2 regions of the Cellulomonas sp. EB106-03-03-XG116 genome follow, and region 2 is predicted to be linked to the other one. Evidence: predicted binding sites of a transcription regulator. Region 2 holds the regulator's gene; the other holds the start of a gene.
What was found. Region 2 encodes LexA, which represses DNA repair genes until DNA is damaged. Its sites were predicted from a motif close to TCGAACANNTGTTCGA; they were not measured.
Positions count from the first base shown of each region.

Region 1 (4,211 bases), on a different contig from region 2:
GGGCGCGCGGCGTCGACCGGTGGCGGGGCGGCGCGCACCGCCCCGGCGGGGGCCGGGGGCCGAGCCGGGGGCGTCACCGACGCCCGGGTCGGCGCTCGGATCGCCCCCCAAGTCGACGGCGCCCGGGTCCACGGCGCCCGGGTCGACGACGCCCGGGTCGGCCGCGGGCGTGGCGGCCACGGGCGCCGGCCAGGCACCCCCGGACCGCGCCACGATCTCGGCGAGCCGCGCCGCGACGGCCGCGACCTCCGGCGACTGCTCCTCCGAGGTGGTCGCGGGTCCGCCGGTGCGCGGGCGCCGGCGCGGCGCACGCTCCGCGTCGACCCCGGTGGGCGCGGCGGTGCGCGAGCGGGCAGGAGTGCGCGAGCGTGCAGGGGTGCCCGAGCGTGCAGGGGTGCCCGAGCGCGAGACGGTGCCGGAGCCGTCCCCCCACGCGTCGCCCGCGACCTCGTCGTCCCCGACCGGAGCGGTCGCCGCGGCGCCACGGCCCCCCGGCGACGCCGGCCCCGCCGTCTCGTCCTCCCACCCGGGAGCGGGAGGCGGCGCGTCGTCCTCCCACACCGCGGCGGGAGCCGGGGCGTCGTCGTCCCAGACGGACGCCGAGGACTCCCCCGCCCCCGACCAGGCGGACGCGTCACCGTCGGACAGATCGTCCCACGCCGACTCGCCCGCCGGGGCGGTGTCGAGCCACGCCGAGTCGTCCCCGGCCGCCTCCGCACCAGCGGCGGCGGCCGGGTCGTGCCGTGTCGACATCAGAAGTCGACCTTCACCTCCGCGCCGGCGGGCGCGTCGACCTTGGCACCGATGCCGAGCTTCTCGAGGATCTTCTTCTCGATCTCGGCGGCGAGGTCCGGGTTGTCGCGCAGGAACCCGCGCGCGTTCTCCTTGCCCTGGCCGAGCTGGTCGCCCTCGTACGTGAACCAGGAGCCGGACTTCCGGATGAACCCGTGCTCGACGCCCATGTCGATGAGGCCGCCCTCGCGGGAGATGCCGACGCCGTACAGGATGTCGAACTCGGCCTGCTTGAACGGCGGCGCCATCTTGTTCTTGACGACCTTGATGCGGGTCCGGTTGCCGACGGCGTCCGAGCCCTCCTTCAGGGTCTCGATGCGGCGGATGTCCATGCGGACCGAGGCGTAGAACTTGAGCGCCTTGCCACCGGTGGTGGTCTCGGGCGAGCCGAAGAACACGCCGATCTTCTCGCGCAGCTGGTTGATGAAGATCGCGGTGGTGCCGGACGCGTTGAGCGCGCCGGTGATCTTGCGGAGCGCCTGGGACATGAGGCGGGCCTGCAGACCGACGTGGCTGTCGCCCATCTCGCCCTCGATCTCGGCCTTCGGCACGAGCGCCGCGACGGAGTCGATGACGATGATGTCGATCGCGCCGGAGCGGATCAGCATGTCCATGATCTCGAGCGCCTGCTCACCGGTGTCCGGCTGGGACACGAGCAGCGCGTCGGTGTCGACGCCGAGCTTCTTGGCGTAGTCCGGGTCCAGCGCGTGCTCCGCGTCGATGAACGCGGCGATGCCGCCCTGGCGCTGGGCGTTGGCCACGGCGTGCAGCGCGACGGTGGTCTTACCGGACGACTCGGGGCCGTAGATCTCGACGATGCGGCCCTTCGGCAGACCGCCGATGCCGAGCGCGACGTCGAGGGCGACGGAGCCGGTCGGGATGACCTCGACCGGGGCGCGACCGTCGTCGCCGAGACGCATGATCGAGCCCTTGCCGAACTGGCGGTCGATCTGGCTGAGGGCGGCCTCGAGAGCCTTCTCGCGGTCCTGGGGTGCGGGCATGGTGTTCCACCTCGTGCGTCTCGTGCAGCCTCGCGCTGCGCCGGCAGGGCTGGTCTTCTCGTGTCGTGCGCTGACGCTATGCCCGACCACCGACATGGACCCCGGCCCCGTCCACAGCCCGCACGGCCCGCCCTGCCTGGGGACGACCCGCCGGCCGCACCCGGACCCGCGGCGCGCCAACGAGAGCCACTCTACCGAACACGTGTTCGATCGGCGCCGCACCGACACGCCGGGCGCGTCCCGCCCCGGTCAGCCCGCCGGCGCACCCACCGGACCGCCCGCGACGTCGCCGACCGGGGACACGCCCGGCTCGCCGAGCCGGACCGCCTCCCCCGGCGCCAGCAGCACCGGCTCCACCTGGGCCCGCCGCGCGAGCGCCCGCGCGAACGCCGGACCCGCCCGGTCCATCCACCCCGGCGGCAGCCGCCGGGACGCGGGTGCGTGCAGCGTCCCCCAGTGCACGGGGACCGCCCACCGCACCCCGACCGCCTCGCACACCTCGGCCGCCTGGTGCGGGTCCATGTGCCCGCCCGACAGCCGCGGCCCCCAGCCGCCGACCGGGACGAGGGCCAGGTCGATCGGGCCGCCCGCGAGGTCCGGCAGCCGGCGCATCTGCGGGTACGGCGCGGTGTCGCCGGCGAACCACACCCGGAGCCCGGGCGCGACGACCAGGAACCCGTGGGTGGCGTTCGGCCGGTGCGGCATCGGGCGGTGCCCGTGCTCGGCGGGCACCGGGCGGACGCGGACCGCGGTGCCGGGGACGGTCCACCACTCCTCCGCCCCCAGGCCGACCGCGTGCAGCCCCTGCCGGTCGAGCCAGTGCGCGTTCGCCCGCGCGGCGAGCACCGGCACGTCGCCGAGCAGCCGCAGGGAGCCGATCTCGGCGTGGTCGTGGTGCAGGTGCGAGACGAGCACGGCGCCGGCGTCGGCCCAGTCCTCGGGGTGCGGCGCCGGGGCGCTGCGGCGCAGCAGGCCGGCGTGCGGGCGCAGCAGCGGGTCGGTGACCAGCCGCGTCCCGCCGACGTCGAGGACCACCGTCGCGTGCCCGAGCCAGCGCAGCGTCGCGCCCGCGCCGGCCGGGTCGCCGGCGGTCACCTCCCCGCCTCCGCGGCCTCGTCCGCCGCCTCGTCCGCCACCCGGCGCGTCGCCGTCCGGCGCAGCCCGAGCCCGGTCGCCCAGCGGACCAGCTGCTCGTGCACCCGGTCCGCCCCGACGGGCATGCGACGCCCGTCGACGTCGGCCAGCAGGTCGTCGTCGACCGCGAGGTCCACGGGGTGCAGCAGCACGGCCCGATTCTGCGCACCGCCGAGCCCGCCGTGCGACCCGACCTGCCCCTCGAACGCGTGCACGTGCCCGTCCGCGGAGACGTCCGACAGGACGACGAGGTCGCCCACGTGGTCGAGCCGACCGAGCCGCCGCAGGTCGTCCGCCGCCTGCCCGCCGTACCGCGCGACCGGGTCCACGCCGTCGACGGCGGCGCCGCCGTCGGCCTCCTCGAGCCACGCGACGCCGCCCGGTCCGACCGCCGCGAGGCCGCGCGCCGCGGTGTCGACGACGACCAGCCCGATCCCGGGCGTGCCGGCGAGCCCGCGCACGAGCCCCGGCCAGCGCTCCTCGACCTCCTCGAGCACCAGCCGCCGCCCGGACCGCGGGAACCACACCATCCCGAGGTTGCCCGACCCGGCGACCGCGACGTCCGGCGGGGCGGCCCCGTCGGACCCGGGCTCCGGGGTGTCGCCGTCGCGGCGGTCCCGGCCCGGCGGCCCGAGCACCCGCGACCGGTCCGCGCCGTGCCGCGCGGAGGTCGAGCTGAGGAACGCGTTCAGCGGACCCCACTGCTCGTCGTCGGTGCCCGCCTGCACCGCGGCGACGCCGGCGCCGGCCATGTGCCCGCGCACGACGTCGACCAGCGGCCGGCCCGCGACCTGCTCGAACGTGGCCCCGAGCGACTGCCCGTGGTCGGACAGGACCACCACCCGGTAGTCGCGCGGCGCGGCGGCGACGACCCGGACGAGCGTGTCCAGCACCCGGTCCAGGCCCTCCAGCGCGCGCATCGACTCCGGCCGGGTCGGGCCGGCGTGGTGCGCGATCTCGTCGTAGTCGACCAGGTCGACGAAGACCACCGGCGCCCCGCGCACGAGCTGCTCGGCGACGACCGACGTCGCGAGGTCCCGCAGCAGCACGTTCGTCACCCCGCGGAGCACGACGTACCAGCCGCGGCGCGGCACCCGGGGCCGCACGCCGCGCACCCGCTGCCGCCGCCCCTGGTAGAGCTCCTTGACCATCTCGCCGATCGTCAGCGTGACCGCGCGCGCCAGCACGAACGGGCTCGCGAAGAACCGCAGGTAGGACGTCCCGGGACCGATCCCGCGCCGCGCCTGGCTCATCACGAGGTGCTGCCGCTCGGCGTCGCCGGAG
Region 1 covers NZ_JBYTEP010000048.1:12,811-17,021, forward strand. The annotation lists gene AC3WUG_RS15620 (regulatory protein RecX) at 1-753, opposite strand, end outside; gene recA (recombinase RecA) at 753-1,793, opposite strand; gene AC3WUG_RS15630 (MBL fold metallo-hydrolase) at 2,043-2,888, opposite strand; gene AC3WUG_RS15635 (alkaline phosphatase family protein) at 2,885-4,211, opposite strand, start outside.
Region 1: a site for LexA is predicted at 1,988-2,003, ahead of recA (recombinase RecA). Genes of this name have one in related genera too.

Region 2 (4,211 bases):
GGTGTACTCGTCGGACTCGAGGTCCGGGGCGGTGCGGGCGACGACGGCGAACGAGCCGTCGGGGGCGACCGCGGGGGTTCCGGGGGCGTGCAGGAGCGCGAGGTCAGCAGGGATCACGGATCCGACGGTAGTACGCGCGGGGCGCCCGCGGGGCCGGAGACGCCGCTCCGGGACCCGCGCGGGCGGGTCCGGGACGGGTGCAGGCCGGCTGCGTGCCGGGTGCGTCGCGGGTCGGCGACCCGCGCGGGGCCTCCCGGCGACGCGTCAGGCGGTCGGCGCGTCCTCGGCGGGCGCATCCGGCGACGCGACGCGGGCGGCGTCGGCGGCCTCGTTCTCCGCACGCAGCACGGTGATCGCCGCCTCGAAGTCCTCGAGGCTGTTGAACGCCTGGTAGACGCTGGCGAACCGCAGGTAGGCCACCTCGTCCAGGTCGCGCAGCGGGCCGAGGATCGCGAGGCCGATCTCGTACGCGTCGAGCTCGGCGCTGCCGCTCGCGCGCAGGTTCTCCTCCACGCGCTGCGCGAGCACCGCGAGGTCGTCGTCGCTGACCGGTCGGCCCTGGCAGGCCTTCCGGACGCCGTTGACGATCTTCTCCCGGCTGAACGGCTCGGTGGCGCCCGACCGCTTCACGACCGACAGGCTCGCGGTCTCGATCGTGGTGAACCGGCGGTTGCACTGCGGGCACTGGCGCCGGCGGCGGATCGACAGGCCGTCGTCGGACGTGCGGGAGTCCACGACGCGGGAGTCGGCGTGACGGCAGAACGGGCAGTGCATGGACGCCTCCTCCGGGATGTGGTGCACGCGCCGGGGCGGGACCGCGACGATGCGCGCCCGCCCGGACGACCGGGACACGGTAGGGCTCCGGGAGCGGGCGGTGCAAGGCGGATCCGCGCAGGGGTGAACCCGCTGGTCACGAGCGGGGGAAGCGGTGCCCGGGCAGACGACGAGGGTGGCCGCTGCTGCGGCCACCCTCGTGGGGACGCCCCCGTCCCGTCTCGTCCGGACGACTCGCCTCGTCCGGACGGTTGCTGCACGCCTCTGCGTCCGACCCGAGGGCCGTGACGACGACGCGTCCCTCGCGGCGAGCCCCCCAGCCAGCCGTTCGAGGTGGCACCACAGTAGAGGCGCGCCTGCCAATTACGCAAGCACCGAGTGCCGTAATCCGTTCGAGACCTGCACGGCGACTGACCAGCGGCTTCGGAGCGGCTCGAATCGACGATCCAGGCCCGCTCGCACGGGTCGCGGCGACCGACCCGCCGTCAGGAGCCGGCGGGGAGCAGCAGGACCTGGCCGGCCTGGAGCGAGGCGTCCGCGAGGCCGTTCAGCTCCTGCAGGCCGAGCACGACGTCGCGCACGTCCTCGCCCGGGCCGGCGACGCTGGCGGCGATCGCCCACAGCGTCTCTCCCGACTGCACCGCGTGCGTCGTGACCTCGGTGGCGCGCTCCGGCGACTCGGCCACGGCGCGCCCGCCGACCAGGCCGCCGAGGACGACCGCCAGGCCCAGGAGGGCGACGACGACACGACCGCGCCGCGTCAGGTGGAGACGGCCCTCGCCGCCTGCGGCGACCGGCCGGCGCGCATCCCCGTTGCGCCGGGCGGGAGCCTGCCGGCGCGCCGGACGGGCGATCCCCGGGTGTGCTGCGATCGCGCTCATCCCCACCACTTCCCTCCTGGGCCGCCGGGCGACCCGAGTCGAACACCTGTTCGTTCGAACGCTTGTACGATGGAACCACACCCCACCGACGATGTCGAGACACGATCGAACAGGTGTTTGATCCCGCCCGTCCGTCCCCCTACGCTCGGTGACGTCGGGTACAGCGCACCACGAGGCACTGACACGCCCGCCCGACGGACCGCCCCGGACCCACCTGCGGGCGGCCTGACCAGGGCGGACGGGACGGGAGCGGGGACATGGCGAGCGACGGGACGGGCACCGCGGCGGGCCTCGGCGAGGCGGCCGTGGCCGAGCTCGGGGACGGCGACGGGCTCACGCCGCGGCAGCGGCTGGTCCTCGAGACCGTGCGCGCGTCGGTGGAGTCGCGCGGCTACCCGCCGAGCATGCGGGAGATCGGCGACGCCGTCGGCCTCACCAGCCCGTCCAGCGTCAAGCACCAGCTCACGGCCCTCGAGCGCAAGGGCTACCTCCGCCGCGACCCGAACCGGCCGCGCGCGATCGAGGTCGTCCAGCCAGACGACTCGCGCGGCGTGGCCCCGCTCCCCGGGCTCGCGGGCGTCACCGGCATCGGGGACGCCGACTCCGCGGCCCGCGACGGTGCGCCCGAGGCCGCGTACGTGCCGGTGGTCGGCCGGATCGCCGCCGGCGGACCGATCCTCGCGGAGCAGCTCGTCGAGGACGTGTTCCCGCTCCCCCGCCAGCTCGTGGGCGCCGGCGAGCTGTTCCTGCTCAAGGTCGTCGGCGACTCGATGATCGACGCCGCGATCTGCGACGGCGACTGGGTCGTGGTCCGCCGGCAGCCCGTCGCCGAGAACGGGGAGATCGTGGCCGCCATGCTCGACGGCGAGGCGACGGTCAAGACGCTCAAGCGCGCGGACGGCCACGTGTGGCTGCTGCCGCAGAACCCGGCGTACTCCCCGATCGACGGCGACCACGCGCAGGTGCTCGGGCGCGTCGTCTCGGTGCTCCGCAGCCTCTGACCCGGCGGGGCACCGCCCCCTCCCGGGCCCGGGTCAGACCTCCCCGCGCAGGGCGGCGAGCGCGCGCCGCACGTCCGCCGCGTCGTTCCAGACGTGGAACGCCAGCCGGACCCGTCCCGCGCGGCCGGCGACCCGGCAGCCCGCGGCCAGCAGGGCGCCGCGCCGTCGCCCGTCGGGGTCCGGCAGCGTCACGATCGCGCTGCCGCCGGACCCGAGCCCGAGGCCCGCGCGGAAGTCGTCGGCGAGCCCGATCGCGTGCGCCTGGACGGCGTCGGGGTCCACGCCGGCGAACGCGTCCAGCGACTCGGCCGCGCCGAGCCACGCCTGCCAGGCCGGCGACACGTCGAACCGCCGCGCGTCCCCCGCCAGCCGCATCTCGGGCCCGTAGCAGGACGCCCAGGGGTCCTCGCCCGCGTACCAGCCCGCGTGCACGGGGCGCAGCGCGTCCTGCGCCCCGGCCCGGACGGTGAGGAAGCCGGTCCCGCGCGGCGCGCACAGCCACTTGTACGCCGCGGTCACGCTGACGTCGTACCGGGACGCGTCGACGCGGAGCCACCCGGCGGCCTGGGTGAGGTCGCACAGCGTCCGGGTGCCCGCCGCCCGGGCGGCCGCGAGCACCGCCTCGTCGTCGAGCACCGCGCCCGTCGCCGACTGCACCAGCGAGTAGGCGACCAGGTCGACGCCCGGCACGACGGCCTCGGCCAGCCGCTCCGCCGGCACGTGCTCGACCCGCAGCCGGTCCTGCGCGAGGAAGGGGAACACCACCGAGCTGAAGTCGCCCGCCACGCACACCACGCGCGCGCCGTCCGGGAGCGACGCCGCGGCCACCGCCGCCATCGCCGAGACCTGGGACCCGATCGCGACCCGGTCGGCCGGCACGCCGACCAGGGCGGCGAACCGCTCCCGGGCGGTCCCGACCGCGCGCTCGTACCGCGCCACGTCGAGGCCGCCGGACGACCAGCGGTCCACGTCCTCGTGCAGCGCCCGGGCGGTGCGCCGCGGCGCGACGCCCGCGGTGGCGGCGTCGAGGTGCCCCGGCGCGGGGTCGAAGTCGGAGCGCAGGTCGGCGAGGGAACGCATGCCCTCAGCCTCGTCGGCGCGTACCCATGCAGACAAGCACCGATTCCGCACCGACCCATGCATCCGCCTTATGGTGGGTCCATGGTCGCCCGCAGCCTCGACGCCGCCGCCCTGCGCCTCGTGCGTGCCGTCCGGGACACCGGCAGCGTCACCGCCGCCGCGCGCGAGCTCGGGCTGACGCAGCCGGCGGCGAGCCAGCAGCTGCGCGCCGTCGAGCGGCTCGTCGGCACGCCGGTCGTGGTCCGCGCCGGGCGCGGCGTGCGGCTCACGGACGCGGGCCGCGTGCTCGCCCGGAACGCCTCGGCGGTGCAGTCGGCGCTGGACGCGACGCTGGAGGAGGTCGCCGCCGTGGCCAGCCTGCGCGCGGGCCGGGTGCGCGTGGCGGCCTTCCCGTCCGCGGCGGCCACCCTGCTGCCCGCCGCCCTCGCCGCGCTGCGCGCCGCCCACCCCGGCGTGGGCGTCACGCTCGTGGAGG
Region 2 covers NZ_JBYTEP010000042.1:525-4,735, reverse strand. The annotation lists gene AC3WUG_RS14600 (S9 family peptidase) at 1-117, opposite strand, end outside; gene nrdR (transcriptional regulator NrdR) at 265-774, opposite strand; gene AC3WUG_RS14590 (LysM peptidoglycan-binding domain-containing protein) at 1,260-1,655, opposite strand; gene lexA (transcriptional repressor LexA) at 1,913-2,656, shown strand; gene AC3WUG_RS14580 (aminotransferase class V-fold PLP-dependent enzyme) at 2,690-3,736, opposite strand; partial or broken gene AC3WUG_RS14575 (LysR family transcriptional regulator) at 3,818-4,211, shown strand, end outside.